Regions from separate parts of the Desulfitobacterium dehalogenans ATCC 51507 genome, predicted to be linked through region 1. Evidence: riboswitches for the same ligand, from Rfam matches in the RefSeq annotation. Region 1 holds a riboswitch; each other region holds the start of a gene.

Region 1 (10,255 bases):
AAGGACCGTATCTATAACATGGTAGCTGACCGGGGAGACTGGTGTATCTCCCGGCAACGGACCTGGGGTGTTCCCATTCCCATTTTCTACTGTGAAGATTGCGGGAAAGAGATCATTACCGATGAGACCATTGCTAAGGTTCAGGATATCTTCCGTGAGGAAGGGTCCGACGCCTGGTTTGCCCGTCCCGCTGCAGAGCTTTTGCCTGAAGGATTCACCTGTCCCTGCGGAGGTAAAACCTTCCGCAAAGAGACAGATATCATGGATGTTTGGTTCGACTCCGGAACCAGCCATACCAGCGTCTTGATGGAACGGAAGGAGCTCACCTGGCCCGCCGACCTGTATATGGAAGGCTCGGACCAACACCGGGGCTGGTTTAATTCTTCCTTGTCCACAGCGGTAGCCGCTTATGGAAAAGCTCCTTATAAGGCAGTTCTAACCCATGGCTTCCTGGTGGACGAAAAAGGACGCAAAATGTCCAAGTCCCTGGGCAATGGAGTGGACCCACTGCAGGTAACTAAGGAGATGGGGGCGGATATCTTAAGACTCTGGGTGTGCGCCGCCGATTATAAGAACGATGTAGCGGTATCACCACGGATTATGAAACAGATGTCCGAAGCCTACCGCAAGATTCGCAACACCTTAAGATTTTTGCTGAGCAACCTTAATGATTTCGATCCGACCAAGGACCGGGTGGATTATAAGGATTTGCCGGAGATTGACCGCTGGGCCTTGCTGCAGCTGGGTAAAGTTACCGAGCGGGTGCTGCAGGGGTATGAAAAATACGAATTCCACTGGGTTTACCATACGGTGCATAACTTCTGTGCCGTAGAACTAAGTGCCATTTATCTGGATATCGTTAAAGACCGTCTTTATGTGGAAGGAAAGAATTCTACCCTGCGCCGTGCTTCCCAGACCGTACTCTATGACGTTCTGAATGCTCTGGTGCGCTTGATTGCACCGGTGCTGACCTATACGGCGGATGAGATCTGGTCTTATGTTCCAGGGGTGCCCGCCGGTTCCCCTATTCAAACTGAGGAAATGCCAAAGGTTGATCCTCAGTGGATGGATGAAGCGCTGGAGCAAAAATGGGAAACCCTGTTGGCGGTTCGCTCAGAAGTAACGAAGGCCTTGGAAAAAGCCCGTCAGGATAAATTGATCAACCATCCTTTGACAGCTCAAGTAGATCTGTATCCCAATGCTAAACTGGAAGGATTCTTAAGAGATATTCCCAATCTGTCGGAAATCTTCATCGTATCAGCAGTTCAAATCCATAGCGGAGGAGAAGATAAACCTGAGGGTGTCATCATGGCAGAAGACTTGGAGGATTTCGGTATAGCTGTGAATTCAGCAGCAGGGGAAAAGTGTGAACGCTGCTGGATTTACGATACGGGTGTTGGAGAGAATCAAGAACATCCTAGTCTATGCCCCCGCTGTGCTTCCGTTGTAAGCCATCTCTAATAATAGCCTTTCTTTAATATTTCTACTTTTAAGACTTGGGCGGTACAATCCGCTCAAGTCTTATCTATGCTATCGGAACTTTCGTGGCACCGGTCGAGTTTTGTTTAATGTATCTAAAAGGATAACGTTTATTATTAAGGTAAAATCCATGGACAATAGTTTGAATACTTAGTATTATATTTAGTAATGAAAAGCAATGGGTTTATTTACATAATTTTTAGGATCAGGTACTAAATTTCACTTGATGTTTTCTTCTAAAATTTTGAAAAATTATTGACCTGCAGAGGTGGGAGTGAAGAGAATGAGACTTACAGAGAATCTGGCCAACCGGATCGTCGACTTGATTTATTCTGAGAGTGGGTTTCATGGAATTGTCTGTGACACGTCAGGGACCATTATTGCAGATTCAGCTAAACAACGGGTAGGCGTTGCCCATGCAGGTGCAAGGCGGATCATGACGACTTCTATCCAAGAAATCAGAATTACTGCGGAAGATGAAATTAATTCTCAAGGAAAACAGCGGGAAGGCTTGAATATTGCCATTTTACTCGATGATGAAAAGCTGGGGACCTTTGGAGTGGCCGGACCCTTGGAGATTGTTAGTCCTGTGGCGAAGGTTGCAGCTGCGATGATTGCTTTTTTACTTCGGGATGAAGAGCTGAAAGAAATTCTCAAGGATCATGTGGAGCGGATGGGAGAGGCCCTGGAACAGGCGGCTGGGGCCATACAGGAAATGGCGGCCTCTTCTCAAGAGGTGGCAAGTGTGAGTCAGACTGTAGCCACGGTAGCTCAGAATGCCAAGCAGCATGTCAAGGCCACAGAAGGTGTCACCGAATTTATTCGCCGGGTGTCGAAGCAGACCAATCTCTTAGGGCTTAATGCGGCTATTGAAGCGGCCCGCGCGGGAGAACAAGGAAAAGGATTCTCCGTGGTCGCCGGTGAAGTGCGCAAGCTTGCAGATGAAAGCAATCGCTCAGCTAATGAAATCAATGATTTGCTGATGACCTTTCAGGATACCATGGAAGAGATTGTCGATGGTGTGTTTCAAAACAATGTTATAGCTCAAGAACAGGCAAAAGCCACTCAGGAGATTGCTCAGATGGTGGAGGAGCTGCAACAGGTCGGCACTGAATTAAACGATCTCGCCCACAGGCTGTAAGGGATTAATTTGTACCTTTTATTATTTTGTGGAAATGGAATATTTGTGTAGACGAAAATCGGTTTGCTGACTATAATAAAAGCAGGTAAAAATACATAAGGTTCGAATGATCCCAGTAGGAGAGACTCAGTATCATGAGCGCCGAAGGAGAAACTTCCTGAATGTCGCCTGTTCAGAAGGGGAAACTCTCAGGCAAAAGTACTGCTGGAAGACGGAACTCTGGAGAGCTTCTCAGAAGAGAACACCAAAGGGGTAGCCCTAAACAAAGGGTAAATCTCTCAGGTCAAAGGACAGAGGTAGCGCGACGTGCTATTCCTCTGTTTTTTTATTTTGCACTATCAGAATGAACAGCCAAGTTTTCTTTATCTATGTTTCATTAATGTTTTTTCCGGTTTTGGTTAATACTCAATTCTAGGGAGGTGTCCTAAGTGACGAATCTAAAAAGAACACCACTGTATGAAAAGCATCAGCAACTAGGAGCAAAGCTCATCGATTTTGGCGGCTGGGAAATGCCGGTCCAATACGCCGGAGTCCTTGAGGAGCACAAGACGGTGCGCAGTAAAGCGGGGCTTTTTGATGTCTCTCACATGGGTGAGGTGGAGTTAAAGGGAAAGGATAGCCTTGCTTTCTTGCAGTACATACTTACCAACGATGTCTCACGGATTCAGGATAACCAAATTCAATATTCTCCTATGTGCGCTCCAGATGGGGGTGTCGTGGATGATTTACTGGTGTACCGCTATAGTCAGGAACATTTTTTAATTGTGGTCAATGCCTCCAACACGGATAAGGATTTTGCTTGGATGCAGGATAAAGCTCAGGGCTTTGAGATACATCTGGAAAATCGCTCTGAGGATTTTGCCCAGCTGGCATTGCAAGGCCCCTTGGCGGAGAAAATCCTCCAAAAGCTTACGAGGTTGGATTTATCTCAAATAAAGTACTATTGGTTTACACATGGGGAAGTGGATGGAGTCCTTTGCCTGATCTCCAGAACAGGGTATACCGGGGAAGACGGCTTTGAAGTTTACCTCCCTCCTGATCATGCTCCCCGGATGTGGGATAGAATCCTCGCAGTCGGGGCAGAGGAGGGAGTTCAACCCATCGGTCTTGGCGCCCGGGATACTCTTCGTTTTGAAGCCCGGCTGCCCTTATATGGAAATGAGCTCGGCTCGGATATTACACCGTTGGAGGCTGGACTGGGATTTTTTGTTAGGTTGGAAAAGGAACATTTTGTTGGCAAGGAGGCATTATCAGCGCAAAAGGAGAAGGGAATTCCGAGAAAGTTGGTAGGTCTGGAAATGATCGAACGTGGAATAGCCCGCTCCCATTATCCCCTTCAGAAAGTAGGAAAAGAAATCGGCTTTATTACCTCAGGCTCTTTTTCACCGACTCTAAACAAAAACATTGCCCTTGGGCTGATTCCCCCGGAGTATGCTCAAATCGGGGAAACCTTGGATGTCATCATCCGTGGGAAAGCCGTCAAAGCCCGGATTATTCCCTCTCAGTTCTACAAGCGGTAGGGTCAAGGGGAGTACCTTGGGAATTTCTATAAAACAATCAAATGGGGTTAAGAGACCTGTTCCTTTTCCCCGCAAAATAAGGAGGATGATAGTATGAATCCAGTAGAATTAAAGTACAGCAAATCTCATGAGTGGGCTAAGGTGGAAGGGAATACCGTGACTTTGGGGATTACGGCCCATGCCCAGGACAGCTTAGGTGATGTGGTCTTTGTAGAACTGCCTGATAACGATACCACTGTGGTGGCCGGAGAGGCTTTTGGAACCGTTGAATCCGTTAAAGCAGTGTCCGATCTTATTGCCCCGATTGGTGGCAGGGTTGTTGAATATAATGAAGAGGTTCTGGATTCTCCTGAACTCTTGAATAATGATCCTTATGGCGAGGGATGGCTGGTCAAAGTGGAAGTGGATGATCTGAAAGTATTGGAGCAGTTATTATCTGCCGCAGAATATGAGGCGTTTCTAGCGGAGGAGGGCCAATAAATGAATTATGTGCCGAACACGGTGGACCAGCAGGAACAAATCCTCACCCGGATTGGAGTAGGCTCCCTTGAAGAGCTTTTTGCGGATATCCCGGAAAGCGTTCGGCGCCAAGCTCAATTGAAGATTCGGGAGGGACTATCGGAGCTTGAACTGGTAAAATACTTCAGCAAGCTGGCTGCGGAGAATAAAACCGTAGAAGAGTATACCTCTTACTTGGGTGCGGGGGCTTATGAGCACTTTATCCCCAGCTATGTGGATCAGCTCTTACTGCGCTCGGAGTTCTATACGGCCTATACCCCTTATCAGCCGGAGATCAGTCAAGGGACCTTGCAGGCTATCTATGAGTTCCAGACTCTTGTCTGTGAGCTGACGGGTATGGACGGTGCCAATGCTTCCATGTATGACGGGGCGTCGGCCCTTGCTGAAGCAGCTTTAATGAGCTGTGATGCCACCCGAAGAAAGAAAGTCCTGGTACCCCAAACGATTCACCCGGAATACCGGGAGGTACTCCAGACCTATCTTCTTCCCCGAGGGGTAGAAATCCTTGAGGTCCCTTATGGGGAGGGGGCCGTGGATCTTGAAGCTTTAGAAAAAGTACTGAATACTGAGGTGGCGGCTGTCCTTCTCCAAAGTCCTAATTTCTTTGGTACCATAGAAAAGGCCCAAGAGATTGGCGAAATGGCACATGCCAAGGGGGCGCTTTTTGTCATGGTGGTTAACCCCGTGTCTTTGGGATTGCTTAAATCTCCAGGGGAGCTGGGGGCGGATATTGTGGTCGGTGAGGGTCAGCCCTTTGGCAATCCCCTGAATTTCGGCGGCCCTTATCTGGGGTTCCTGGCTTGTCGGGAAAAATATGTACGCCGGATGCCCGGGCGGATCGTAGGTGCCACCAAAGACAAAAACGGCAAGAAGGGCTATGTCCTCACTCTGCAAGCCCGGGAACAGCATATCCGCCGGGAAAAGGCGGCATCCAACATCTGTTCCAACGAGGCTCTTTGTGCCTTGGCCTTTACCATCCATCTCTCAGGATTGGGAAAACAGGGATTAAAAGAAATGGCAAGACTTAATCTGCAGAAGGCCCATTATGGGGCCCGGGAGATTAGCAAGCTCCCCGGTATGAGCCTTGCTTTCCAGAGTCCTTTTTTTCATGAGTTTGTGGTCAAGACTGAGATCAGTCCTCGGAAAATCAATGAAGTGCTTTTAAGCCATAAGATCATTGGCGGTCTTGAACTTTCCCGCTTCTACCCCGAACTGGATCATCATCTTCTCTTCTGTGTAACAGAAACAAAGGCTAAAGAAGATATCGACAGGCTTGTGGCCAGAATGGGGGAGATAAAATGAGAGCCTTAGAACCGCTGATCTTTGAACTAAGCAGGGAAGGGCGGACGGGAGTAAGCCTGCCCTCCTGTGATGTGCCGGAAATTCCTCTGGAGGATTTGATTCCTCAAGAGTTTTTAAGAGATAAGGAACCTGAACTGCCGGAGATCTCTGAGGTGGATGTGGTCCGCCATTTCACCCGGCTGTCTTCCTTCAATCATGGGGTGGATACAGGGTTTTATCCTTTAGGTTCCTGCACCATGAAATACAATCCCAAGGTGAATGAGAAACTGGCCCGATTGCCGGGCTTTAGTCAGATTCATCCCTATCAGCCGGAAGAATTGACCCAAGGTGCCTTGGGCTTAATGGTCGAACTCCAGGAGGAACTTGCCGAGATTACAGGCATGGATGCCTTTACCTTGCAGCCTGCTGCAGGGGCCCATGGGGAGATGACTGGAATTCTCATCATCAAAGCCTACCATGAGCATCGTCAGGATGTTAAACGCAAAAAAGTCATTGTTCCCGATTCCGCTCATGGGACCAACCCGGCAACAGCGGCCATGGCCGGATATGAAATCGTTCAGGTGCCCAGCAATAAGCGGGGAGGAGTGGACATCGAGGCTTTACGCCAGGTCGCCAACGATGAAGTGGCCGCCTTGATGCTGACCAACCCCAATACCCTGGGATTATTTGATGAAAACATCCTGGAAATCGCCCAAATCATCCACGATGTGGGGGGCCTGATCTATTATGACGGAGCCAATGCCAACGCCATCATGGGGATAGCCCGTCCTGGCGATATGGGTTTTGATGTGGTTCATCTTAACCTGCACAAGACCTTTTCCACTCCCCATGGCGGAGGGGGACCAGGAGCAGGGCCGGTGGGGGTGAAGGAATTTCTCGCTCCCTATCTGCCCAAACCTGTGGTGGCTCGGACGCCTGGGGGCCAATATACCTTGGATGCCCACCGTCCTCTCTCCATTGGCCGGGTAAGAGCTTTCCAGGCTAATTTCGGAGTATTGGTGAGAGCCTATGCCTATATCCGGGCTCTGGGCGGGGAGGGGCTGACTGCTGCATCCCATAATGCTGTCCTCAATGCCAACTTCCTTATGAGCATTTTGAAGGAGCATTATCACCTACCCTATGATCGGGTGTGCATGCATGAGTTTATTATCACCCCCAAAAATCTGAAGGATTATGGAATCCATACCTTGGATATTGCCAAGCGGCTTCTGGATTATGGTTATCATCCCCCTACGATTTACTTCCCCCTCATTGTGGAAGAGGCGATGATGATTGAGCCCACAGAGACGGAGAGCATGGAGACTCTGGAGGAATTTGCCAGGGTGATGATCCAAATCGCTGAAGAAGTGAAGCAAGATGCGGAAAAGGTGAAAAATGCTCCCTACGATACCCTGGTGACCCGTTTGGATGAAACGGGAGCTGCCCGCAAGCCTGATTTGCGCTGGCGGAAGTCCCAGTAAGGAATTCGTGAGCAATAAAAAAACTATTGTGTTGATGAAGAAGATCTCCCTGCCGTTTTTCGGCGGGAGATCTTTTTGTATAAACGAAAACCACCTGCTATGCAGGTGGTTCCAAGAAGCTTTAGCTATGAGTAGAAAAACCTACCCCCCTTTGATAGAATAGTGCAGGTTTCGCCAACCGCACTAGACAAAGAGGAGGTAGATATCCCAATGGATACAGAAAGTTTAGCACATACTCGATAGAACTGTAAATATCATATCGTATTTGCCCCAAAATATCGAAGACAAATCATTTATGGAAAAATCAAAAAGGATATAGGAAAGATAATAAGAACATTGTGCGATTATAAGAAAGTAGAAATCATCGAAGCCAATGCCTGTGCGGATCACATCCATATGTTGTGTCGATCCCTCCGAAATTAAGTGTATCGGCATTTATGGGATACCTGAAAGGGAAGAGCTCATTGATGATTTTCGATCGACATGCCAATTTAAAGTATAAGTATGGTAACCGGCATTTCTGGTGCAGAGGCTATTACGTTGACACAGTAGGGAGAAATAAGAAAGCGATAGAACAGTATATCCGAAAGCAGTTGCAGGAGGACATTGCAGCAGATCAACTAAGTATCAAGGAATTTGTAGATCCATTTACAGGGGAGGCTATAGAGAAGAAGAAAAAATAGCCCCCCAACCCCTTTAGGGGTAGCACGGGGCAGAGTGCGGTTGGCGGAACTTTCAGTGAGCCTTAAGGCTCAGCCTGTACCCTGCCCTTATAGGGCTAGAGCAAACCACCCGCTGAGCGGGTGGTCATGATTTGGTAAATGGCCCTTTTCTTTTTAACAGGACGGGTGCTTGAATAAAGAGCGAGGTAGGTCATTAGTCCTGCTTCGTTTAGGTCCCTAGGGAAAATCTAACATCTTCACATAATGTGACAAAATTAGCCAAAAACAAGATGCTATACTGGCTTAAACTACATAGAGACCCCCATTCCAACAGTCTGGGCACAAGCGGGTTGGGTTTAAGGCCTTTTTTTGTCAGAATCGACACATTGTTGTCACGATAAACGTGGAGGAGGAAGAGAAATGCGTACAAGAACCACAAAGAAAATCCTCAGCTTAGTGATTGCCATCATCTTTTTCATCAACGGTATCTTCACCGATGTTGCCCTAGCCCAAAGCGGCAGCGAAGGAAACAAAAAAGGAAACTACTATGGCCGTACCTTACCGGCCAAAGAAAAAATCAAAAACATACCCCCTCAGAAAGGAAAGACGAAAAAGCCCTTTAAAGAACCAAAAGAACTGAAACAGGATCCCCCCTATGAGCACCGTTTCAGCAAGGAGCAAGAGAAAATCAGCCGCAGAACAGCCAACAGCAAAACATTCAACGATCGGCAAGGGAAGGCCACCACCTTTGTCTTCATGGACAAAATCCATTTTCTCAATGAATCAGGCACCTATCAGGATGTGGACAACACCCTCGTGCCTGTAGACCAAAACAAAAAAGGGAGCAAAGGAAAACCGGCGAGTGTGAACGACTCTCCCGCAAACCAGAGCTATGAAAACAAAGCCAATGACTTCAAAGCCTCCTTTCCCGCGAGGCTTAGCAAAGGACACCCCCTCAACGTCAGCTCCGCCGGGGCCTCCCTCGGGCTGATCCCGCTGGAAGGGGACTTCCAAAACAGCACCATTCAAGGCAATACCATCCTCTATCACGATGTCTTCGATGGCATAGACTACCGCTATACCGTTCTGAACACCAGGATCAAAGAAGATATTATCTTCAACAACTATGTGGATAAAACTACATTCAGCATGTCCGTAAAAACAGAAGGCCTTACCCTTAGAGAAGAAAATGGTGCTATCTACGGCTATAAAAAAGGGAGCCACGACGCCTCTTGGGTGTTCCCGGCTCCCTATTTAATTGATGCCTCCGGCATCATCTCGACCAACGTCCAGATGCACCTGGAGAAAAAGCTCTTTACCAGCGACCAAATCATCATTACGATGGATCAAGATTGGCTCGCCGCCCCGGAGAGGGCCTATCCGGTAATCCTTGACCCGACCCTCACTATCGGCGCGGCAGCCATCCAAGATACCTGCGTTGAAGAAGGCTCTCCGGCACTCTATACCGATAATAGCTTTTCCTACATCGGTTTCGATGACGGAATCACCAGCGGCAACATAGCTAACCATCAAAGTGCTCATTTAAGAACAAGAACCTTTCTTAAATTTAACCTCCCCACCCTAGACGAAGACCAAACGATCACCTCCGCCCAATTCAATATGTATAAATACACCGCTTGGAGTGACGAACCCCGCACTGTAGAACTGCATCAAGTCAAAGAACCCTTTTCGATCACCGGTCTCACCTGGCTTAATCAGCCCCAAGAGACCGCATGGGCCGCCGAGACCACCATCACCGGCACGACCGGCTACTACCAATGGGATATAACCGGACTTCTTAACACGTGGTACAGCGGTACACCCAACGAGGGCATCGTTCTCCGCTACACCGAAGAAATGAAGCAGGCTGAAGTATTCTATTCAGCCGATGCCGCAGGCAACCCCACCCCTTACCTTGAATTCACCTATGAAGACCAAGGCAGCATCGATCCGAATCTCCCCTTAGAAAAACCATCCATCCAGCTCAGACCCTTTACCGCAGCCAATAACAATGGCTTGCTTCAGTTTGTCGGTCTGACTGCCGACGGAATGGCCCAACCAGACGCTACCGTCGATTATTACACCGTCGGGAGAGGTGGGGGATTATCCGGCAGCGCCCAAGCCGCCAAGGACTACCTTTATCCTAATTTTAGGCCCGAAACCCTCCCCGAA
Region 2 (10,255 bases), 830 kb from region 1:
AAGCAACGCGACGACGGGTGGACCGGGGATGGCCGCTAAGCCATTGAGCAGACCTGAAGAAAAGGCCACTAAGGTGAAGCCCTTTGAAGATACATTGATGCTTCCTTCCTCTTCCACCGGGGCTGTGGCTACAGGGATTTTCTTCTCAGAGGCGCTGCCTTTGAGTTGTAACCACTGATAGAAAACATAACCAATGAGAATAATTCCTACAACCCCTTTGATATACACTTCATTCATATATCCACTTAAAGCAACACCCATAACCAATCCGGGAATACTTAAGAGCAAGAGTCGGAGGATTAAATCCCAGCGGGCTAACTGCCGCATTTTAAATCCCTGCAGGGCGGAGCCCATCATGGATAAAATCATTCCCGCCAAAAGAGCTTGTTGACTGGGTAAAACAAATAAGAGAAGGGGTACCGCCACAAGTCCGAATCCAAAACCCGTTAAGACTTGAATAAACGTAGCAAAGAAAGTGATTCCGCTCATGACAAGCCATAATTCCCCTGATAACATCTCCACACAAACACCCTCTTTAATCCAGATTCAATCTAGTATTATTCTCGGTCTCATAACTTTTCCCTTTTTTTGCACGAATCTTTCCCTGGTTAAGAAGTTTATAAGCTTGACAGCCATCCCTTGCATTTCCTATAGTGGATGAGGAAGTAATTTTTAAGCGCCACTGTGATACTCAGGTGAACCCAGAGAAAGGTGATTCTTATGGCTCAAAAAACCAACGCCGCCCGAATCCTTGACCAAGCCGGTATATCCTACGAATTGATCTCCTATGAGGTGGATGAATCAGATCTTTCCGCCACCACCGTCGCCCAAAAGGTGGGGATGCCTCCCGAACTTATCTATAAAACCCTGGTAACCCGGGGAGATAAAACAGGCGTTCTCATTGCCTGCATCCCCGCCCATTATGAGCTGAACCTTAAGGCTCTCGCTCAAACGAGCGGCAATAAAAAAATGGAAGTCGTTCCTCTCAAAGAAATTCAGCCCTTAACCGGTTATATACGGGGGGGCGTCTCTCCTTTGGGAACGAAAAAAAGATACCCTGTCTATTTTCAAGAGGATATGCTCCATCACAGAAAAATTGCCATCAGCGCCGGAACACGAGGATTACAGATCGTTATTCTACCTCAGGATCTGCTTAATATCACCCAGGGAAAGGTTGGCTCTATCGCTAATCCTTCCTAAAACTCCGATCAATCTTCTCCTCGAAATCTATGAACTCTCTCTTTCCTTGTATGAAGATGGGCAAGAGGTAAATACTAATCTTATGTCGCTTTGAATTAGGGTAAAGGAGAGATTCTATGAGTTTCCGGCTTCCTCAGTTCAACCCACCTAATTTTGATGGTGAGCCTTTTACAGGCGCTCCCAATGCAACCCTTGTTGAAGTCCTTCAGGATGGTGTCGCACCCGACCATTTCCATGGTATGTCCATTTATCCTGAGTACTTTAAAGTCAATGGTCAATGGGTCCTTGCTTCCCAAAGTCGTATGGACGGTGTCCCTGTGCTTATGGAGGACGGAACGATCCAAATCCTTGAATTCCGCAATCTTAAGAAAGGCCATAAGGTGGTGGTAGGGCGGACAGAAGATGCTAGTGAAGGCATTTATGTCTATGCCGAAGGCTTTGCTTCCAAGGATAGCAACGAAGATATTTTCGCCTTTCGATCCGGCCGTTCCAGGGAGACTGCTTATTCAAAGGATTATAATCATCTTTATGATGTGCTGCGCCACGAAAAAGATCAAGGCTACGTGGTCTGGGTGTTAGGACCGGCGACGGTTTTTGATTACGACTCCCGGATAGCTCTTGCCGCCTTGATTGAAAAAGGCTATGTTCATGCTATTCTGGCCGGTAATGCCATGGCCACCCATGATCTTGAAGCCGGTATCCTGGGTACTGCTTTGGGTCAAAATACATATACCCAAGAGTCTCAGCCCAATGGCCATTATAATCATTTGGATGTGATCAATATGGCACGAAAAGCCGGGTCACTGGAAAAGCTTATCAAAACTCTGAACCTGACAGAGGGTGTAGTGTATGCTGCTTTAAAAAAGAATATCCCCTTGGTTCTGGCAGGATCCATCCGTGATGACGGACCCCTTCCCACTGTTTGGGCTAATGTCTACGAAGCCCAAGATGAAATGCGCAAACAAACCAAAAAGGCAACCACCCTCATTTGCCTGGCCACCCAGCTCCATACCATCGCTTCCGGAAATATGACACCCGCCTATACTGAGCGGAATGGACAACTGCGTCCAATCTACATCTACGCCGTAGATGTAGCAGAGTTCGCCTTAAATAAGCTAAGAGATCGGGGTTCACTCGAAGTAACCACCATCGTGGCCAATGTACAGGACTTTCTTGTCAATGTGAATAATAATCTTATATAAATAAGGCAATAAGGCCAACGGCCTATGGGGAGAATAGAATGAGAGTAAAAATCATCCAGTCCTTTCGGCAAGAAGGGCTGGAGAAAAAAATGAATGCCTTCTTGCAAGAGAATGAAGGTAAAATCGAAATCATCGAAATCCAATGGAAAGCTTTTTTAGAGCATTATGTGATGATCCTTTACAAAGAGAAAAAATAACCCTGATAGTGAATAAAAAATAGTCACGAACACTGAATCGTGACTATTTTTCTATTCACAGTTATTTTATGACAAAGGAGCTCTTTAAGGAAACAATCAAGTTAAAAACTAAGTTTTCCGGGGTAGTATATTTCGGATCCACATTAAAGTATCCGTGACGGGGGAACTGGAATTTATCTTGAGGTTTGGCCTCTTTCATATGGGGCTCCACAAACCCTTGCCATACTTCCAAAGAGTTGGGATTAATATAATCCAGAAAGGTCTTGCCTTCTTCCTCCACCACATCATCCTGAATTAACACATCATAGAGGCGAAATTCTGCCGGCACTGCCTGGGTGGCTTCTACCCAATGAATGGTCCCCTTAACCTTGCGGCCGGCAAATCCTGTACCACTTTTTGTTTCCGGATCATAGGTGCAATGAATTTCCAAGATATTGCCCTCATCGTCCTTAATGACCTCTTCACATTTAATAAAATAGGCATCTATCAAGCGGACTTCATTACCTGGGTAAAGCCGGTGGTACTTCGGCGGAGGGACTTCCATGAAATCCTCCTGCTCGATATAAATTTCCCGGGAGAAAGGGATTTTGCGTTTTCCCATCTCAGGATTCTCTTTATTATTATCTGCATCCAGGATTTCCACTTGGCCTTCAGGGTAGTTGGTAATGACCACTTTCAAGGGACGGATGACAGCCATGGGCCGGGGCACTTTGAGCTTCAGATCTTCCCGAATAAAGTGCTCCAGCATTTTGGAATCCACCACACTGTCCGCTCTGGCCACACCAATAGCTTGGGCAAAATTGCGGATGGCCTCAGGAGTATAGCCCCGACGGCGCAGCCCGGAAATGGTCGGCATTCTGGGATCATCCCAGCCGTCCACCACCTTTTCATCCACCAGCTGCTTTAGTTTACGCTTGCTCATTACCGTATTAGTCATATTCAGGCGGGCAAATTCATATTGATGCGGGACATGCTCCATCTCGCATTCCCGAACGACCCAATCATATAAAGGGCGATGATCTTCGAATTCTAAAGTACATATAGAGTGGGTTATACCCTCTATAGCATCCTCTAAAGGGTGGGCATAATCATACATAGGGTAGATGCACCATGTATCCCCTGTATTATGATGAGTGGCATGAGCGATCCGATAGAGAACGGGATCCCGCATATTGATGTTGGGAGAGGACATGTCAATTTTAGCCCGGAGAACCTTCTCTCCGTCCTTAAATTCACCTTGACGCATTCTCTCAAAGAGCTCCAGGTTCTCTTCCGCGCTGCGATCGCGATAAGGACTTTCCTTACCGGCCTCTGTCAGAGTGCCGCGGCTTTTTCTAATCTCCTCGGCAGATAAGTCACAGACATAAGCTTTGCCTTTTTTGATGAGAAGAAGGGCTCGCTTGTGCATCTCATCAAAATAATCCGAGGCAAAAAAGAGGTTATCCCATTCAAACCCCAGCCACTTGACATCTTCTTTGATAGACTCTACATATTCTGTATCTTCCTTAACCGGGTTCGTATCGTCAAACCTTAAATTGGTTTTTCCTTTGAATTCACCAGCTAAGCTAAAGTTCAAACAAATAGATTTGGCATGTCCAATATGCAAATAACCATTGGGCTCGGGGGGAAACCGTGTAGTGACTCCTTCTACTTTTCCCTCTCGTAAATCCTCAAGGATAATGCTGCGTAAAAAATTGGAAGACTTATTCTCATTATCCACGAATATCAACCTTTCCTACGGAATGTCTTATCCTATATTAATCTATACCACTATTCTATAATCAGATGTCCATGAAGGAGCACCGCAAGGTAAAGACCTCTCCAGTAGTGTTACCCGAATCTCTGTCCTTCACCCACTTCATTCTTAGAGATCGTAGTCTCCTGAAGCCTCAGGCTGATAAAGGAGCTTTTCCACCTTAAGCCGGACAACACCGCCGGGAACTTTCCAGTCGATGATATCTCCTTCCCGATAGCCAAGAATAGCCGTCCCCACAGGGGCAAGAATCGAAATCTTATCCTCTAAAAGATCCGCATCTTCAGGATATACTAAGGTATAGATGGTTTCTTCACCCGTCTCCAGATCCTTCAGTAATATCTTCGAATTCATAGTTATGGCATTCGAAGGAATTCCTTCCGAGGGCACCACATCTGCCCCATTTAACTCATGCTCAAGATCTTTTAAGTAATCCTTGTTTTTGGCGGTGCCAAACTCTCTTTCTTTATTGATAAGTTTTAGCAGACGCTCACGATCCACAGCTGTAATACTGATCTTTCTACTCATTTCTCCTGAACCTTCCTTTTCTAATGATGAACAAATTGTGCTGGCCCCAGCAAATACACACCTTTTAACATGCTAAACATAGAGCGACTATCGCCAGATAGCCGCTTTTAAAAATTTATGTAATTCAATAAGGGAGAAATCGCTAAATCATTTTAATTATAACCTATTTTCTATAATAAGTAAATGTTAGTCGATAGGATATGAATGTCTATACATCACCTGCCTTAGCCTGTTCCAAGTCTGAAGCTCCCTGATTTACAAACCAAAATTCTGTAAAAATACTACATTAATCACCTGTTATTCGAGTATTATTCCCAAAATAATTCTTGAATAAAATGGGAGCGATACTTATAATTATAAATAAATTCGAGAATCTCCTGTGAGATATTTCGAATCTATGAAAATTGCATAGGGAATGCTGGATGAAATTTACGGGAGAAGGGCTTAGGCCCGCCGAAGAAGTTGAAACTTTCAGGTGACTAGAATGAGTTAGGGACCGTAAATTGACAGCACTCTGGAGAGACTCTAATTTAGGGCGCCGAAGGGGCAATACAATGATGTGTTGTTAAATCTCTCAGGCAAAAGGACAGAGAAGCAATAGGGACTGCCTGCTATGGAGCAATCTCTTGCTTTTGTGGAAATTGTCCGAATATTCAGAGTCAATCTTAAGGATTGACTCTTTTTATATATAAAGCAATTTTATTCTGGAGATTGCAGTATACAGAGAAAGAGATTAAAGGAGGAAAAACACAATGGAGGCCTTGCACAGTTTTATTGTCTGGTTGAACGGCTATCTCTGGGGTCCACCTATTCTTGTTTTACTTTTTGGTACGCACTTATTCCTTACTTTCCGTACTCGTGGTATTCAAAGGTACATTTTTAAAGGGATTAAATTATCACTTACTAAGGATCCTGATGCTACCGGTGATGTGAGTCAATTCGGAGCTCTAACTACCGCTCTCGCCGCTACCATCGGAACCGGTAATATCGTCGGAGTAGCTACGGCCGTGGCTTTGGGAGGTCCCGGTGCAGTACTTTGGTGCTGGCTTACCGGGGTCTTCGGGATTGCCACAAAATATGGCGAAGCCTTATTGGCGGTGAAATATCGGGTTAAAACCGCTGACGGCACCATGCTGGGTGGTCCTATGTATGCTTTGGAAAGAGGCCTGGGACAGAAGTGGCTGGCTGTACTCTTCTGTATCTTTACTTCCATTGCCGCCTTTGGTATTGGTAATATGACTCAAGCTAACTCTATTTCCGTTATGCTGGATACTCAATTCAATATCAACCCTATCTTGACAGGCGTTATCTTAGCTGCCCTCACAGGGGTTGTTATTATCGGCGGCGTAAAATGGATCGCTCGGGTCTGTGAAAAATTTGTTCCCTTTATGGCGATTGCTTATGTCCTTGGTTGTATCATTATCCTGATTATGAATTCTCAATATGTCTGGCCAGCCGTTGTCTTGATCTGTAAATCAGCTTTCACCCCAACGGCTGCCGGCGGCGGATTCATCGGTGCCAGCATTATCATGGCTGCCCGTTACGGGATTGCCCGAGGGCTTTTCTCCAATGAGTCCGGTTTAGGTTCTGCTCCCATCGTAGCTGCGGCTGCTCAAACCAGGAACCCTGTCCGTCAAGCTCTCGTATCCGCTACGGGAACCTTCTGGGATACCGTTGTTGTCTGCTTAATGACCGGTCTTGTCGTCGTTAGCAGTGTCATTAGCAACCCGACTGCTGCCGAAGGGTTAAAAGGCGGCGATTTGACTTCCATGGCTTTTAATCAAATTCCGGTAATTGGTCCCATCGTTTTAACTTTTGGTCTTCTGACTTTCGTTTTCTCCACTATCCTTGGTTGGTCTTATTATGGTGAAAGAGCTGTAGAATATCTCTTCGGTAAAAAAGGAATCCTTCCTTACCGCCTCCTCTGGGTTCTCGCCGTTTTAGCCGGTTCTTTGGTAACCCTTCAATTCGTCTGGGATTTAGCGGACGCGATGAATGCTATGATGGCTATTCCAAACCTGGTGGCACTCCTCCTCTTAAGCGGAGTTATTGTCTCCGAAACCAAGAAGTACTTATGGGAAGATCGTCTGGATGAAGCTTCTGAAGAGCCCATTCCTGTGATTCAGAATAAGTAAGTCAATAAACAGATTGCAAGACACCTCTCCGGTACGGAGAGGTGCTTTTGCATACTTTATCCCATTGAACTAGGAAGAATCTCCACCCAGTAGTTGTCCGGATCATTGATAAAATAGATACCCATAGCTTCATTTTCATAGCAGATGCATCCCATTTTTTTATGATGTTCATGAGCTGCTTGGAAATCATCCACCGTTAAAGCCAGATGAAATTCATTCTCGCCCAGATTATAGGGTTCCGTTCGATCCCTTAACCATGTAAGTTCTAAAGTATGGGCGGTTACCCCATCACCCAGATAGACAAGAATAAATTCCCCGCTCTCCGGAGCTATACGTTTGACTTCTTTTAACCCCAATGCCTCATCATAAAACTTAAGGCTTTTTTCCAGGTTCAGCACATTGATATTATTGTGAGTAAATATAAATTTCATCAGAATCATCCCCTTTTTTTCTTTACTTTTCATAGAATTAACGACTAGACTCTTCCCTTTGTCTTGCATATCTATCCATATTATAGTAATTTTTTATAGAGAACACAAACCTGCAGATCATTTTAGTATGAGGTGATTTAATGAACGCTCCGCTAGAAAAGCTAGAACTTCGTATTGAGTATATCCATCACAGCGGTTTCACAGTGGAAACCGATCGGGACTTCCTGGTCTTTGACTATTATCAGGGTCAAGTCCAATTTCCAAGCAATAAAAGGATCACTGTTTTTTCCTCCCATGTCCACCCGGATCATTATAATCCTGAAATCTTCCAGTGGCAAAGCCAATACCCCGACATTCATTATATTCTCAGCTCGGATATTCAAGGCCATCCTCAACTGCCTCAAGTCCAAGAGAATCTTATTTTCTTATCCCCTTATGAAGAAGTTCATAGGGATGACCTGAAGATTAGGACCTATGGATCTACCGATGTGGGAATCTCTTTTCTTGTGGAACTGGACGTAAAGGAAGGGATTCATCTCTTCCATGCCGGAGACCTCAACTGGTGGCACTGGTGGGGAGAACCCCAAGAAGATATCCTTTGGGCAGAAAAAATGTTCAAAGAAGAAATCGCCAAAATAAAAGAAGAAAGGATTGATATTGCCTTCTTCCCTGTGGATCCCCGACTTGAACAGTATTATTCTATAGGAGCGGAGTATTTTATTCAGGAGATCAATCCTCAAGTCCTTGTTCCCATGCATTTCGGAGAGGATTATAAATCCATTCAATCCTTTGTGGAAAAAATGGCCTCTTCCTCCACTGAAATTTTAGGAATCACCCAAAGCAATCAGCACTTTGCCATCTGATCGCCCTATTAGGGCCGTTTAAGGTTTATACAGTATCTATGAATTTCTTACTGTTCCTCATGTTTATTCAGGGGAAATTCACATAAATACTCAATTGGATCCAACGAAGCCATCCCTATGGATTCAATAGTCACCTCGATGGATTGAAAATCCTTTAAGATCTCTTCCAGCATCTTGGGTATCTCCTCCACTGGAGTCTCCATGGAAAGGGTGCAATGGGGATGCCAAATCTGGGGTTTGTAATAGTCCCAGCCTTCCTCTTCCCAAGCTGAGAAGGCATCATGGAGCATTCTATGAACTTGAAACAGATCGTCGGTTAGGTTAGGGGTCAAAAAGATGGTTCCCTTATGAAGTGGAAAAATCCCGATTTGAAGAAATGCCAACTTAAAGGAATGAACTGCTTGAGCCAGAGCATTGATCATTTCTTTGGCCTTGGTCAAGTCCAGATCATTATATATAGCTAAGGTGATATGGGGCCTGCCGTTGGTGCAGGACATGCATTTGCCAATATTCAAGAGAGCTAATGACTCCCATATTCTCATTATGGATTGTTCTGCTTCTTCATTGAAGTAGAGATTAATTGCATAGCTCATTCAATACCTCTCCATAGATTATTGCTCCTTCTACTTTAAAACGCACCAATAATAATTGCAAGCCCAAACAAAAAGCCAGACATTCACAGCCTATATGAATATCTGGCTTAAAATTTTTTAGATTTAAGTTTAACTTGCTGTATAAGAGTAACGGACGTATATCTCTTGCAGTCTGTAAACTACACTTTGAACCGCTTGATTTCTTCTTGCAATTTATTGACGCTTTCCTTAGCTCTGAGAATCTGATCTTCAACTTCATTGGATTTGATGCTTACTTCTGCCGACTGATTGGCAATATCCGCCGTGCCGATGGCACCACTGTTGGCAGCTTGGGCTACCCCGCCGATGGCATCGGAAATGTTTTGGATAGACACCAGAAGCTGCTCCGTGGTAGCGCTAAAATCGGCTACCAGCTCGTCTACGAAATTGGCATCTTGGCTGTATTGCTCTGCTACATTCAGCATAACTTGATAGTCATTATTGACATCTACAGACATGAAAGAAAGCAGGCCGTTCGAACTTTGTGAGAGATTATCGACAGCACTGGTTACCTTGGTGGTAACTTCCTGTATTTGCATAACCGCTCCTTTTGATTGTTCGGCAAGTTTTCTGATTTCCTCTGAGACAACCGAGAATCCTCTTCCGGCTTCACCGGCTCTTGCCGCTTCAATCGCGGCATTTAGGGCCAGTAAGTTGGTTTGCTCGGTGATCTGCATGATGGCATCCGTCAATAAATCAATTTGACTGACAACCTTGGATTCAACAATTGCCTTTTCCAATTTTACTTGGGTATCAACAAATATATCGGCGGCTTTCTTCTGTGCCGCATTGACATTTTTCTTAGTATCTTCCGCTCTCTGGGTGATTTCCTTGGACGAGATTGCCCCTTGCTGAGATTTGCCGGCGATTAACTGCACTGCTTTTTCAATTTCCTGGGTCGTCGCCGACATTTCTTCCGATGCTGCCGATGTTTCTTCCGTACTTGCCGCCACATCTCCGGTAGTAGAAGAAATCTCTTCCAGGCTCTTGCTGAGATCCACCACATTATCCATGACAGCATACACTTCTTCTTCAATAGCAACCGATTCATTCTTGATACTGTTGACCAACTGCTTAATCGAATTCTTCATATCGTTAATGGCGTTGGTAATTGACCCCACCTCATCTTTTCTGGCCAGAAATCGGGGGGCGATTTCCTGGGAAAAGTCCCCGCTTGCCACAAGGTCCAAATACTGAGCCGACTTTTTGATGGGAGTCGTGATTTTATTGGCTGTTATGGTAATCAAGGCAATAGTGATGAACAGCATAAGTACGGAGACCCCCAGCATCATTAAGGCCACCCCGTTCGCCCCC
Region 3 (10,255 bases), 1.9 Mb from region 1:
GCAGCTTTGGGAGTTTCAGTTTTACTCTTCTTTTTGCATGTGCCGGCCCATCGCAAAGCCCAGGCCAAGGAGCCTGTCAGCTATTTTGCAGATCTGCGTGAAGGTCTTCGTTATATTGAACAACATGCTTTCTTAAAAAGATTTTTCGTATTCTGTGCTTTGTTCATGGTTATGGCTGCACCGGCGGCTTTCTTGACCCCACTTCAGGTTGCGCGAACCTTTGGGGATGATGTGTGGCGTCTTACAGCCATCGAAATGACCTTCTCCATTGGCATGATGATCGGTGGAATCTTAATGGCAACCTGGGGAGGCTTCAAGAATAGGATTCATTCCATGGCTTTGGGAACCCTTCTCTTCGGAGCCTGCACTGTTGCGCTGGGGGTTATTCCAATTTTCTGGTTGTACCTCGTTTTCATGGCGTTCGTAGGAGTAGCTATGCCGATCTTTAATACTCCCGCGACGGTAATGCTTCAGGAGAAGGTGGAGTCGGATTTTCTGGGCCGGGTTTTCGGGGTTCTTTCTATGATCTCCAGCACCATGATGCCCTTGGGGATGCTCATTTTCGGCCCTCTGGCGGATATTATGAACATAGAAGTACTGCTTATAGGAACCGGGGTAATCATGTTCATAGAGAGCTTTTTCCTTTTCGGGAGCAAAGTACTCCTCGAGGCCGGCAAGCCGGCGGTTAAGTCGATAGAACCATTGGATTAGATTTGGGCGAAATTGATCGCGCTTAGAGTTTTGGCGTAAAGTAGAGAAATTGAAATTAGGAGAATGGCATGGATTTTCGTCAAATAGAGGCATTTGTTTCAGTATACCGTTTACGAAACTTTTCAAGAGCAGGCAAAGCCCTGTTTCTAACCCAACCGACCATCAGCAGTCACATCAACGACCTGGAGAATGAATTAGGTGTAAAGTTGTTTGACCGTTCCAGTCGGGATGTCATTCCTACTGACGCAGGGGATATTTTTTATCAGTATGCCGTTAATTTGTTGGAAACCAGAGATTGTGCCATTTCTTGCCTCAATCAGCATAACATGCAGATTGAGGGGAGGTTGGAAATCGCGGCATCGTCTATTCCCAGTCAGTATTTGCTGCCTAAGGTTATGACAGGTTTTCAAAAAATGAACCCTAACATCATGTTTTTAATTCATCAAGGGGATACGCGGGAAGTCATAAGGGAGATCCAAGAGAAGAAATATCAAGTGGGGATTGTTGGTGCCCGTATAGATGAAGACAAACTGGACTATGAAATTCTTACCAACGACCGGCTTGTACTTATTGCTTCTAAGGAGTGTATAGAACCAACAGATAGCTCATGTATAGCCATAGAAAGTTTGCTGAAGAAAAAATTTATCCTTCGCGAAAAGGGCTCAGGAACAAGAGAGGAATTTGAAATAGCACTTAGGAAAAAGGGAATCGACCCTGATAGGCTGAATGTTGTTGCGGAAATGAATAATATGGAGGCGATAAAGCGTGCCGTGAGTGAAGGTTTAGGAGTAGCGGTGGTTTCGTCCCTCTGTGTAGAAGAGGAGCTGAAAGCCAAAACAATTCAAGCCTTTATAATCGATGGACTTGATCTCGAACGGTCGTTTTATTTAGTGACTTATCGGAACCGGCCTCTCTCTCCCAGCGCAGCTGCTTTCCGAGAATTTATCCTTAATTATTACCTTGATCAGCTCATTTATTGTGATGAATAATTGCAGGTTCAGGAATTAAACTATTCATGATGAATTCCGTGAGGAGTGATAAAGTCCGTGGAAGCTAGATTAACCCAAATGACTAAGAGTTCAGGCTGAGCTGCCAAATTGAGCCCTCAGGCTCTGGCACAGGTACTGTGCCGTTTACCGAAATTTGAAGACGAGAACTTAATCGTCGGTCTGGATACAAGTGATGATGCAGCGGTGTATAAGCTGAATGACGAGCAGGCGATGATTCTCACCTTAGACTTCTTTACCCCTGTGGTCGATGATCCCTTTAGCTTTGGTCAAATCGCAGCAGCCAATGCCTTAAGCGATATTTATGCTATGGGCGGAACGCCGATTACTGCGTTAAATATTGCTTGTTTTCCGGGGTGTTTGCCAAGTGAAATTCTGGCAGAGATCCTCAAAGGAGGAGCGGAAAAGGTCAGAGAGGCAGGCGCCATCATTGCCGGCGGACATACGGTGGAAGATGATGAACCGAAGTATGGCTTATCTGTTACTGGCCTGGTTCATCCCCAGCGAATTTTAACCAATGCGGGAGTACGTCCGGGGGACTTGTTGATTTTGACCAAACCTTTAGGAATTGGCATTCTGGCTACAGCCATAAAAGGGGATCTCGTGGATAAAGCCACCTATCAAAAAGCAGTGGACATCATGTCTTATCTTAACAAAGATGCCGGTCAGGCAATGTACAAAGTCGGGGTGTCCGGCTGCACGGATATTACAGGTTTCGGTTTTTTAGGCCATGCCCGGGAGATGGCAGAGGCCAGCAAGGTAACCCTGGAAATCTGGACGGATTTCTTGCCGCTTATTGAGGAAAGTAAGGAATTTGCCAAGTTGGGAATTATTCCTGGGGGAGCCTATCGCAATCGAGATTTCCTTAAGGATCAGGTTCATTTCCTAAAGAAAATACCTCAACCTATTGAGGATATCCTCTATGATCCACAAACTTCAGGGGGATTGCTCATAGGGGTACCGGAATCCAAAGCAAACTTACTGCTGGAGGAATTAAAAAAAGTAAATCAGACGGCTTATGCTGTTATAGGAAGAGTTAAGGAGAGAACGGATTTTCTCTTGGAAGTAATGTAAAATGTTCCTCGAATCCCTGCCCCGTGTGACGCACGGGGTGTTTATATTTTGTGCCAAAATGCTTTGTCGGGCATAGTACTATGTGATACATTGTATATCATGAGGTGAAAAACCAGGTTGCAAATAAAGTTTGGAGATTTACGGGCAAAACATCAAGGACTGGCGCTTAGCTCAAAAGATAGTGGATGTTCTTAGTGGAATAGAGCAGGGAGGAATTTGCAGCCATGAGAAAGAATGAAGATGATTTGGAAAACAAAGTCTCAGCCTATATTGATGCTTTATTCGCAGGAGTTGGAGCAAGCCAGCAGCTCTTTGATTTGAAAGAAGAAATAGCTACCAGTCTTAAAGAGAAAACCTTGGACTACAAAAACCGGGGAATAAGTGAAGAGCAAGCCTTTAAGGAAGCTATCGTGTCCTTAGGGGATTTGAGCGGTTTGGTGGCGGAGATGCGGCAGATTGGTCAGGATGAAGCGAAGCAAGCCGTTTATTCCACTATGGCGGCAAGAATTTCCCTCGCCGGAATCATAGCAGGCTCATTAATAATTTTGTTTGGATTTTTTAATATTGCTATGTTATACTTCATGAAGCTGGATGCTGTTAGTGTATCAGGGTCAGGAATATTCATCGTTGCAGGGGGAGCTCTATTAGCTTATAGCCTGCTGACCATGGAAACTCGCAGCAGGTACGGGATGAATAAGGTAAGAGCGGGGCTTTATGCTTTGTCTGTCGGGCTTATGCTCTTTGGTATGTTTTCAGCCGTGGTTACCGGATTGGCTACGGGTAAACTATTTATTGCCATAACTTCATTGATTGTGTTTTTTCTCCTAGGCTTTGGAGTGTTCTTGTTTTTGATTTTGACCGGATCGGATCGCCGTAAAGGACATTGACTACGGAGGTGTTTTCATACCTTGTATGTTTATCTTGTGTTCTCGAAAACAGGAACATGGCTCTCCAGAGTACTGACCTTCGTAACTGGGGAAAAATACGTTCATACTTCCATTAGCCTCGACCAGGATTTGAAGACCATGTATTCCTTTGGACGGGTCAGGCCCAACAATCCGTTTTCCGCCGGCTTTATTAGAGAAAATTTTAATAAGGGTGTTTTTCTAAAACAGAGCAATTGCGAATGCATTGTTTACCGGATAAAAATTAATGAAATTCAACATGCGATGTTGATTAATGAGATATCTCGGTTTATAGCGTCTGACCGATCCTTTAGATACAATTTTTTGGGGTTATTTACCGCTGCGATGAATATCCCTATGCGAAGAGAAAATTACTACTTCTGCTCTCAATTTGTTTCTGAACTCCTTATTAAGATCAATTTGCTGCAGAACTCATTTCCTCCAGAACTGATTAAGCCCATGGATTTGTATCACATTGAAGGTAAAGAAGAGATTTATAAGGGATTTACCTGGCAATATGGAACATCATCTTTAGGGAACACTAATCGGGGGTGTGTTGCTAAATGAACCATTTCATTGAGCAGCCCACCTTTTTTTTATTGGATGTTTAACCTCATTTATTTTAATCATTAGCATTAAAAAATCATATTGATGGAATAAAGGAGTTTTGCGGAGAAATGTCAAATTGTGAAATTGTGTATTAATAATTGTAGCAACTTTCACATAGACTGGGGGATGAGAGAATGAATAACCGTTTAATGAATATATCTACCATCGGGAGTTCCCAGGCTGTGGCTGATGAATTGCACCGGGTTACATCCCTCTATTTTGGTCATAAAGTCCAAATGAGAAACAGGTACTATATCAAGGAGATCCCTCCTAATTTAAATGACGACCTCTATATCGTACTTCCGACAAGAGTTGAGGAAGCCTCTAAGTATATAGACAGACAACGAATATTCCCTCTTGAACTCATTCCCGAAGACCTTTTTTACATAAGGGTTGCTCGGATCCCCGCAGAATCCAATGTTGTGATCTTTAATAATAACGGCTCCCAGGCCAAAGCCATTGAGAGATACCTCCACGAGCATGAAGTGAATCATGTACACTATAGAATTCTCCCATTTAATGAGATGGAGAATTCTCAGATTAAGGAAGTATTGCAATCTGCAGACTACATCGTTGGAATGGAGGGCTTTGTAGGGGCTAAGGGAATTCTCTGGACTCATTACGGGCAGTACTTTGATAAACAAAGAGTTCCCGTGATTGGATTTCATAGGACCATTAAACCTGAGGATATACTGCATCTGACGGAAAAGGTGGTGGAATTTAACTTTAATCAGATCCTTTCCAATACCCAAGGTATTAGCTTCGACTTAAATGCTCATATTCAAGAAGTTATGAGTTCTATGGAAGGGATTGTGAATTTCATGGAAGATACAAACACAAGTATCCATGAAGCTCATGGCCGAATCCAGAGGCAAGTAGAGCGTATCGACGAAACTATTGAGGTTACCAATGATCTTAATACCAATACCCAAAAAATTGATGAACTGATTAATACGATTAAACAAATATCGGACCAGACCAATCTACTGGCGCTCAACGCGGCCATTGAAGCAGCCCGTGCAGGAGAAGCGGGGAGAGGCTTCGCCGTCGTTGCCGATGAAGTAAGGAAATTGGCGGAGAGAAGCAAACAATCCATCCAATTCATCCAGCAGCTGGTTGCCAATATAAAACAAACCAATCATCGTACCGTCCCGCTGCTCCATTTCTTAGCCGGAGAAATTAAGGACATGGATGAGATTATTAACAAGATACTCAATAGCTCCACAATCAATCAAACTGAGGCAAAATCCATATCCGAAGCCTTGAGTCGCGTTACGAAGATCAGTGAACAGCTGACCAATGAGTTTATAGCCTTTAGTTTCTAATTACTAAATTACAGGAAATAGATGAGGTAAATCGTCAGAAACAGATATCCCCTCCCGTCTTATATACCGGTTGCAGCATTCCATGGTGCTTCAAGGTATTGAAATGGGAGGGGATTCGCTATTATGGATCAGAGGGTATGGCGATCCCAGCGGGGAAGATTCCGGAGCAAAGGGTATGCTCCTGCGGTGCAAAAAATAGTATATAAAGAGTAAAAGAAGTGGAGATGGAGATACTCTCTTTTAAGAAGATTTACCGAGGTGATGAACAGTGATCAAGAGACTCCTTGTCATTTTGACTTCAGTGTTTTTAGTATCGGGGTGTGCAGCTAATGCCCCCCAGGATAAAAACGCCAATCTAGATAAACCTGGGCAGCAAGTAGAGATGGATTTGCCCGGTACGGACCAGGGGCAGACGAAACCCGGGGGAGAGGGGCAGGGTACGGAGAGAGAAGGAAGTGCCAGTCTGGGAAATATACATCTAGGGGATTCCTTTGGCGAGGTGGAAAAGGCTTTAGGCAAGGGCTACAAAGAAACCCTCCATGATGAACCCGGGCATTTCCCTGAAGCCTGGTACAGCAGAGAGTACGACAAAGGCATTAAATTCATTGTCGGAAAAGATTCGGGCAAAGTGCTGGAGATCGATGCCGTAACTAGGGAATTTGCCACCAATCTCGGTGCCAAGGTAGGAGATACTGCTGAGAAAATTAAGGATTTGTATGCTGTCAAATACAAGCCCTTTGAAAGTAGACACGGGGATGGACCTTTGGAAGGATTCTATCTGCTGGATGATGGCCAGATTATGATCTTTGATTATAATAGGGAAGATAACCAACTGGTCAATACGAATGTGAAGCCGGATTCTAAGGTGGAGATGATAAGGCTGACCCAATCTCAATATCTGGACTAAAAGCGATAAATAGGCAAAAACGCATCCGCAATGTGGGTGCGTTTTTGTTTCACTATCACAAAGTATAAACTTCATAAAGGTTAGGAAAAAGCTAGAAACCAATCCCGACAAACCATAATATATTAAAAAATAGGTGAGGGAAAGAGTTTTATGCTCTATTCAGCCTATACACCCAGACAGCCTGGCCCCTAGTTCAAAGGCTTTCCGGCAATCCTGAGGGAATCGCTCTTTGCGCACCTGCGCTTTATGTTGCTCATTAAATCGGGAGGCTTCATAGTCGGAGTAGTTGTCAAACTGATAGGTATCTGTGGCAAGGAGATATTCGGAAGATCCAATCCTTTATAATTCAGCTCATAAAGATGAAACATTTCTGTTTCGGCACCTACAGATTGCGCTCCCTCAAGAGCTTTATGCAATAATGTAGCTGTATTCCATTGCTTGCGGGGGCCTCCATTGACAGCAATAACCTTCATAGTAAATACTTCAACTCCTTATGTTAATGTGTTTGCTTATAGAGCAGCAATTTGCCTTCACTTCTATTATATTAGGGGGAATCTTAAAAACAAAGGTTTGCAATTATGAGCAAGGATGTTTATAATACTGAAAAGAAGTGAATAACTGGATGAGGTTTTCAGGAGAACAGGGTATGCACACCATGATGAACTGAAAACGGACAGAACTCTGGAGAGTTCCGCAAGGACGCCGAAGGGGCAAGACAGCAAAGCTGTTCAATCTCTCAGGCAAAAGGACAGAGCGCATAATTTGTGAACGATGCTTAAGTCATGCTATGACTGCCAATAAGCGGGTTCGCAAATTGCTCTTGTGTACCAGAGTCAAACTTAGGATTTGGCTCTTTTTTATTGGTGAAAATGAAAGAGAAGAAAAAGAAAAGGGGTAAAGAAAATGAGCTTAGAACCAACCCGTGAAACGTCCAACCGCGTGATTATTTCCATCTTAGGCAAGGATCAAATAGGAATTATTGCCTGGCTGACAGGGCGATTGGCTGAAAAATCCATCAATGTCCTGGATCTCAGTCAAACCATTCTCCAGGGCTTTTTCACGATGATTATGATCGTGGATGTTACTCAATCCACAGCCTCCTCCTTAGCCGATCTCACCAAGCAATTGCAAAGCGAGGGAGAAGCCCGAGGCTTAAAGGTCAATGTCCAGCATGAAGATATTTTCGAATTCATGCATCGAGTATAGGGGGGATTATTGTGAAAATGCATCTGGCTCCTCATGAAATACTTCAAACCATTGAAATGGTGGAAAATGAGAATTTAGATATCCGTACCATCACCATGGGCATAAGTCTGTTGAACTGTGCCGGAGACGATATTCAACAGGTGGAACAAAAAATCTATGATAAAATTACCCGCCAAGCTGAGCATTTAGTCGGTGTAGGGGAAAGCTTAGCCGCTCGTTATGGCATTCCTATTGTCAATAAAAGAGTCTCAGTAACTCCGGTGGCTCTCTTAGGCTCCAACTTTAATCCCGAAGAAATGGTCCGTTTGGCCAAAGCCTTAGACAGAGCAGCCAAGACGGTGGGGATTAACTTCTTGGGAGGTTTTTCTGCCCTCGTTCAAAAAGGCTTAACCAAGGGAGACCGCTCCTTGATCGAAGCGATTCCCCAAGCTTTGGCGGAGACAGAATTTGTTTGCTCCTCGGTAAATATCGGTTCCACCAAATCCGGAATCAATATGGATGCTGTGTTGAAGATGGGAGAAGTCGTCCTGGACAGTGCCCGCCGGACAGCGGATCAGGATGGCATCGCTGCCGCCAAACTCGTTGTTTTCTGCAATGCGCCTGAAGATAATCCCTTTATGGCCGGAGCCTTTCACGGGGTGGGAGAACCGGAGGCGGTCATCAATGTGGGGGTCAGCGGCCCCGGTGTCGTTGCCCATGCTGTTAAGAAAAGCCCCCAGGCAGATTTGGGAGAACTGGCCAACCTTATTAAGCGCACGGCCTTCAAGATTACCCGTATGGGTGAATTGATCGGTCGAGAAGCCTCCCAAGCCTTGAATGTTCCCTTTGGCATTGTGGATCTTTCCTTAGCCCCTACGCCAGCGATTGGGGACAGTGTGGCGGAAATCCTTGAGAATATGGGACTGGAGCGCTGCGGCGCTCATGGCACCACGGCGGCCTTAGCCTTGCTGAATGACGCGGTGAAAAAAGGCGGAGCCATGGCATCCTCCCATGTGGGAGGGTTGAGTGGAGCCTTTATTCCTGTCTCCGAGGATGCGGGCATGATTGAAGCTGTGGAAGTCGGTGCTTTAAGCATCGAAAAGCTGGAGGCCATGACCTGTGTTTGCTCCGTGGGATTGGATATGATAGCCATCCCCGGAGATGTGGAGGCGGAAACCATCGCCGGAATTATTGCCGACGAAGCAGCTATCGGTATGATTAATAAGAAGACAACCGCTGTACGGGTGATACCGGCCATCGGTAAAAAAGTCGGGGATCGTGTAGAGTTTGGCGGACTGCTGGGAAGCGCTCCGGTAATCAAAGTGAACCCCTTCTCCTCCCGTGAATTTATCCGTCGGGGTGGTAGAATTCCGGCACCTATTACCAGTCTGTCTAATTAAAACTGTCCTTTCTTGAAAAAGAAAACTGGAAAGTGATTCCAATCGCATTTTTTTAGGGTAATTCAGGTTAGAATAAGTCATAAGCAAATGACCTGCATAAAGGGGGATTTTACTATGACACAAATCATGAAAAATATTGAGTTTTCCCAAGTTCTTGACCTGAAAGAGTTGATTACCTACCAACAAGGACAAGTGGTAAGCCGCACTCTTGCTCAGACGCCTATCGTCAGCATTACCCTATTTTCTCTGGACGAGGGAGAAGGAATCAGTACTCATACCACTTCAGGAGATGCCATGGTGCAAATACTGGATGGAGAAGCAGAGATCACTATAGGGGATAAGGTATTGACCGTAAAAGAAGGAGAGACCCTCATCATGCCCTCCGATGTTCCCCACGGCTTAGAAGCCAGGAAACGCTTCAAAATGCTTTTAACGGTAATTAAGTATTAAGTCAACGGCTTTCTTTTTAAGGTGCAAACTATCAAAAACCATAAAAATAACGAAAACCAGCAATGATATAGGCAACTATTATTGCTGGTTTTCTTGCTATATGTTCAATCCCCTGCGGAAAGGATGAAAATATAGTGAATATCTAATATAATAGAGATGACTTTTGTAAAACGGTGTTTTAAGGAGAGCTATTATGTCGATTAAGAATATCTATTGTGTGGGGCGTAATTACTTTTTACATGCTCAAGAGCTTAATAATGCAGTTCCCACATCGCCTATGATCTTTACGAAACCTTCTCATGCTTTTACAGAAGCGAAAGGGCAGATTTTAAAAATGCCGACAGGTAAGGGCTCAGTTCATTATGAAGCGGAGCTTGTCATTCACCTTGCAAAAGACTATGAACCGAGTCTGAAGGTGGATGAGATCATCGATCAAATGGCTATTGGTGTGGATTTTACTTTGCGGGAGGTACAAGATGAACTGAAGAAGAAAGGGTATCCTTGGTTGCCGGCAAAGGGTTTCCCCCATTCAGCCTTAGTTTCTCCCTGGATTCCTTTTGCGGGTATTGAAGCCATCGGGAATCATGACTTCACTCTGGAACGGAACGGTCGCGAGGTCCAACGGGGAAATATTAAGGATATGATTTTTCCTATCCCGATCCTGATTGAATTCATTGGCAAG

What was found. A riboswitch is a leader RNA that binds a small molecule or an ion and turns the genes downstream of it on or off. The one in region 1 is predicted to bind glycine.
Region 2: it holds a riboswitch for glycine, as region 1 does, so the genes downstream of both, DESDE_RS20315 (alanine/glycine:cation symporter family protein) here and gcvT (glycine cleavage system aminomethyltransferase GcvT) in region 1, are expected to answer to the same signal.
Region 3: it holds a riboswitch for glycine, as region 1 does, so the genes downstream of both, DESDE_RS04955 (ACT domain-containing protein) here and gcvT (glycine cleavage system aminomethyltransferase GcvT) in region 1, are expected to answer to the same signal.

The regions. Positions count from the first base shown of each region.
Region 1 covers NC_018017.1:3,413,238-3,423,492, reverse strand. Annotated here, with positions in the region: gene ileS (isoleucine--tRNA ligase) at 1-1,461, shown strand, start outside; gene DESDE_RS16570 (sugar diacid recognition domain-containing protein) at 1,763-2,620, shown strand; glycine riboswitch at 2,727-2,834, shown strand; glycine riboswitch at 2,836-2,918, shown strand; gene gcvT (glycine cleavage system aminomethyltransferase GcvT) at 3,049-4,140, shown strand; gene gcvH (glycine cleavage system protein GcvH) at 4,234-4,620, shown strand; gene gcvPA (aminomethyl-transferring glycine dehydrogenase subunit GcvPA) at 4,621-5,961, shown strand; gene gcvPB (aminomethyl-transferring glycine dehydrogenase subunit GcvPB) at 5,958-7,421, shown strand; partial or broken gene tnpA (IS200/IS605 family transposase) at 7,680-8,104, shown strand; gene DESDE_RS16535 (DNRLRE domain-containing protein) at 8,504-10,255, shown strand, end outside.
Region 2 covers NC_018017.1:4,245,715-4,255,969, forward strand. Annotated here, with positions in the region: gene DESDE_RS20290 (sulfite exporter TauE/SafE family protein) at 1-522, opposite strand, end outside; gene ybaK (Cys-tRNA(Pro) deacylase) at 721-1,200, shown strand; gene DESDE_RS20300 (putative NPN-dependent ornithine cyclodeaminase) at 1,317-2,402, shown strand; gene DESDE_RS22165 (hypothetical protein) at 2,441-2,599, shown strand; gene DESDE_RS20305 (glutamine--tRNA ligase/YqeY domain fusion protein) at 2,661-4,319, opposite strand; gene rnk (nucleoside diphosphate kinase regulator) at 4,464-4,880, opposite strand; glycine riboswitch at 5,385-5,480, shown strand; gene DESDE_RS20315 (alanine/glycine:cation symporter family protein) at 5,633-7,015, shown strand; gene DESDE_RS20320 (VOC family protein) at 7,072-7,455, opposite strand; gene DESDE_RS20325 (MBL fold metallo-hydrolase) at 7,587-8,309, shown strand; gene DESDE_RS20330 (2'-5' RNA ligase family protein) at 8,357-8,902, opposite strand; gene DESDE_RS20335 (methyl-accepting chemotaxis protein) at 9,082-10,255, opposite strand, start outside.
Region 3 covers NC_018017.1:1,034,065-1,044,319, forward strand. Annotated here, with positions in the region: gene DESDE_RS04915 (MFS transporter) at 1-711, shown strand, start outside; gene DESDE_RS04920 (selenium metabolism-associated LysR family transcriptional regulator) at 780-1,700, shown strand; gene selD (selenide, water dikinase SelD) at 1,779-2,792, shown strand; gene DESDE_RS04930 (permease prefix domain 1-containing protein) at 3,017-3,679, shown strand; gene DESDE_RS22400 (hypothetical protein) at 4,022-4,264, shown strand; gene DESDE_RS22960 (methyl-accepting chemotaxis protein) at 5,128-5,631, shown strand; gene DESDE_RS04945 (hypothetical protein) at 5,900-6,538, shown strand; gene DESDE_RS21570 (flavodoxin family protein) at 6,727-7,011, opposite strand; glycine riboswitch at 7,210-7,300, shown strand; gene DESDE_RS04955 (ACT domain-containing protein) at 7,442-7,744, shown strand; gene DESDE_RS04960 (PFL family protein) at 7,762-9,123, shown strand; gene DESDE_RS04965 (cupin domain-containing protein) at 9,238-9,573, shown strand; gene DESDE_RS04970 (fumarylacetoacetate hydrolase family protein) at 9,767-10,255, shown strand, end outside.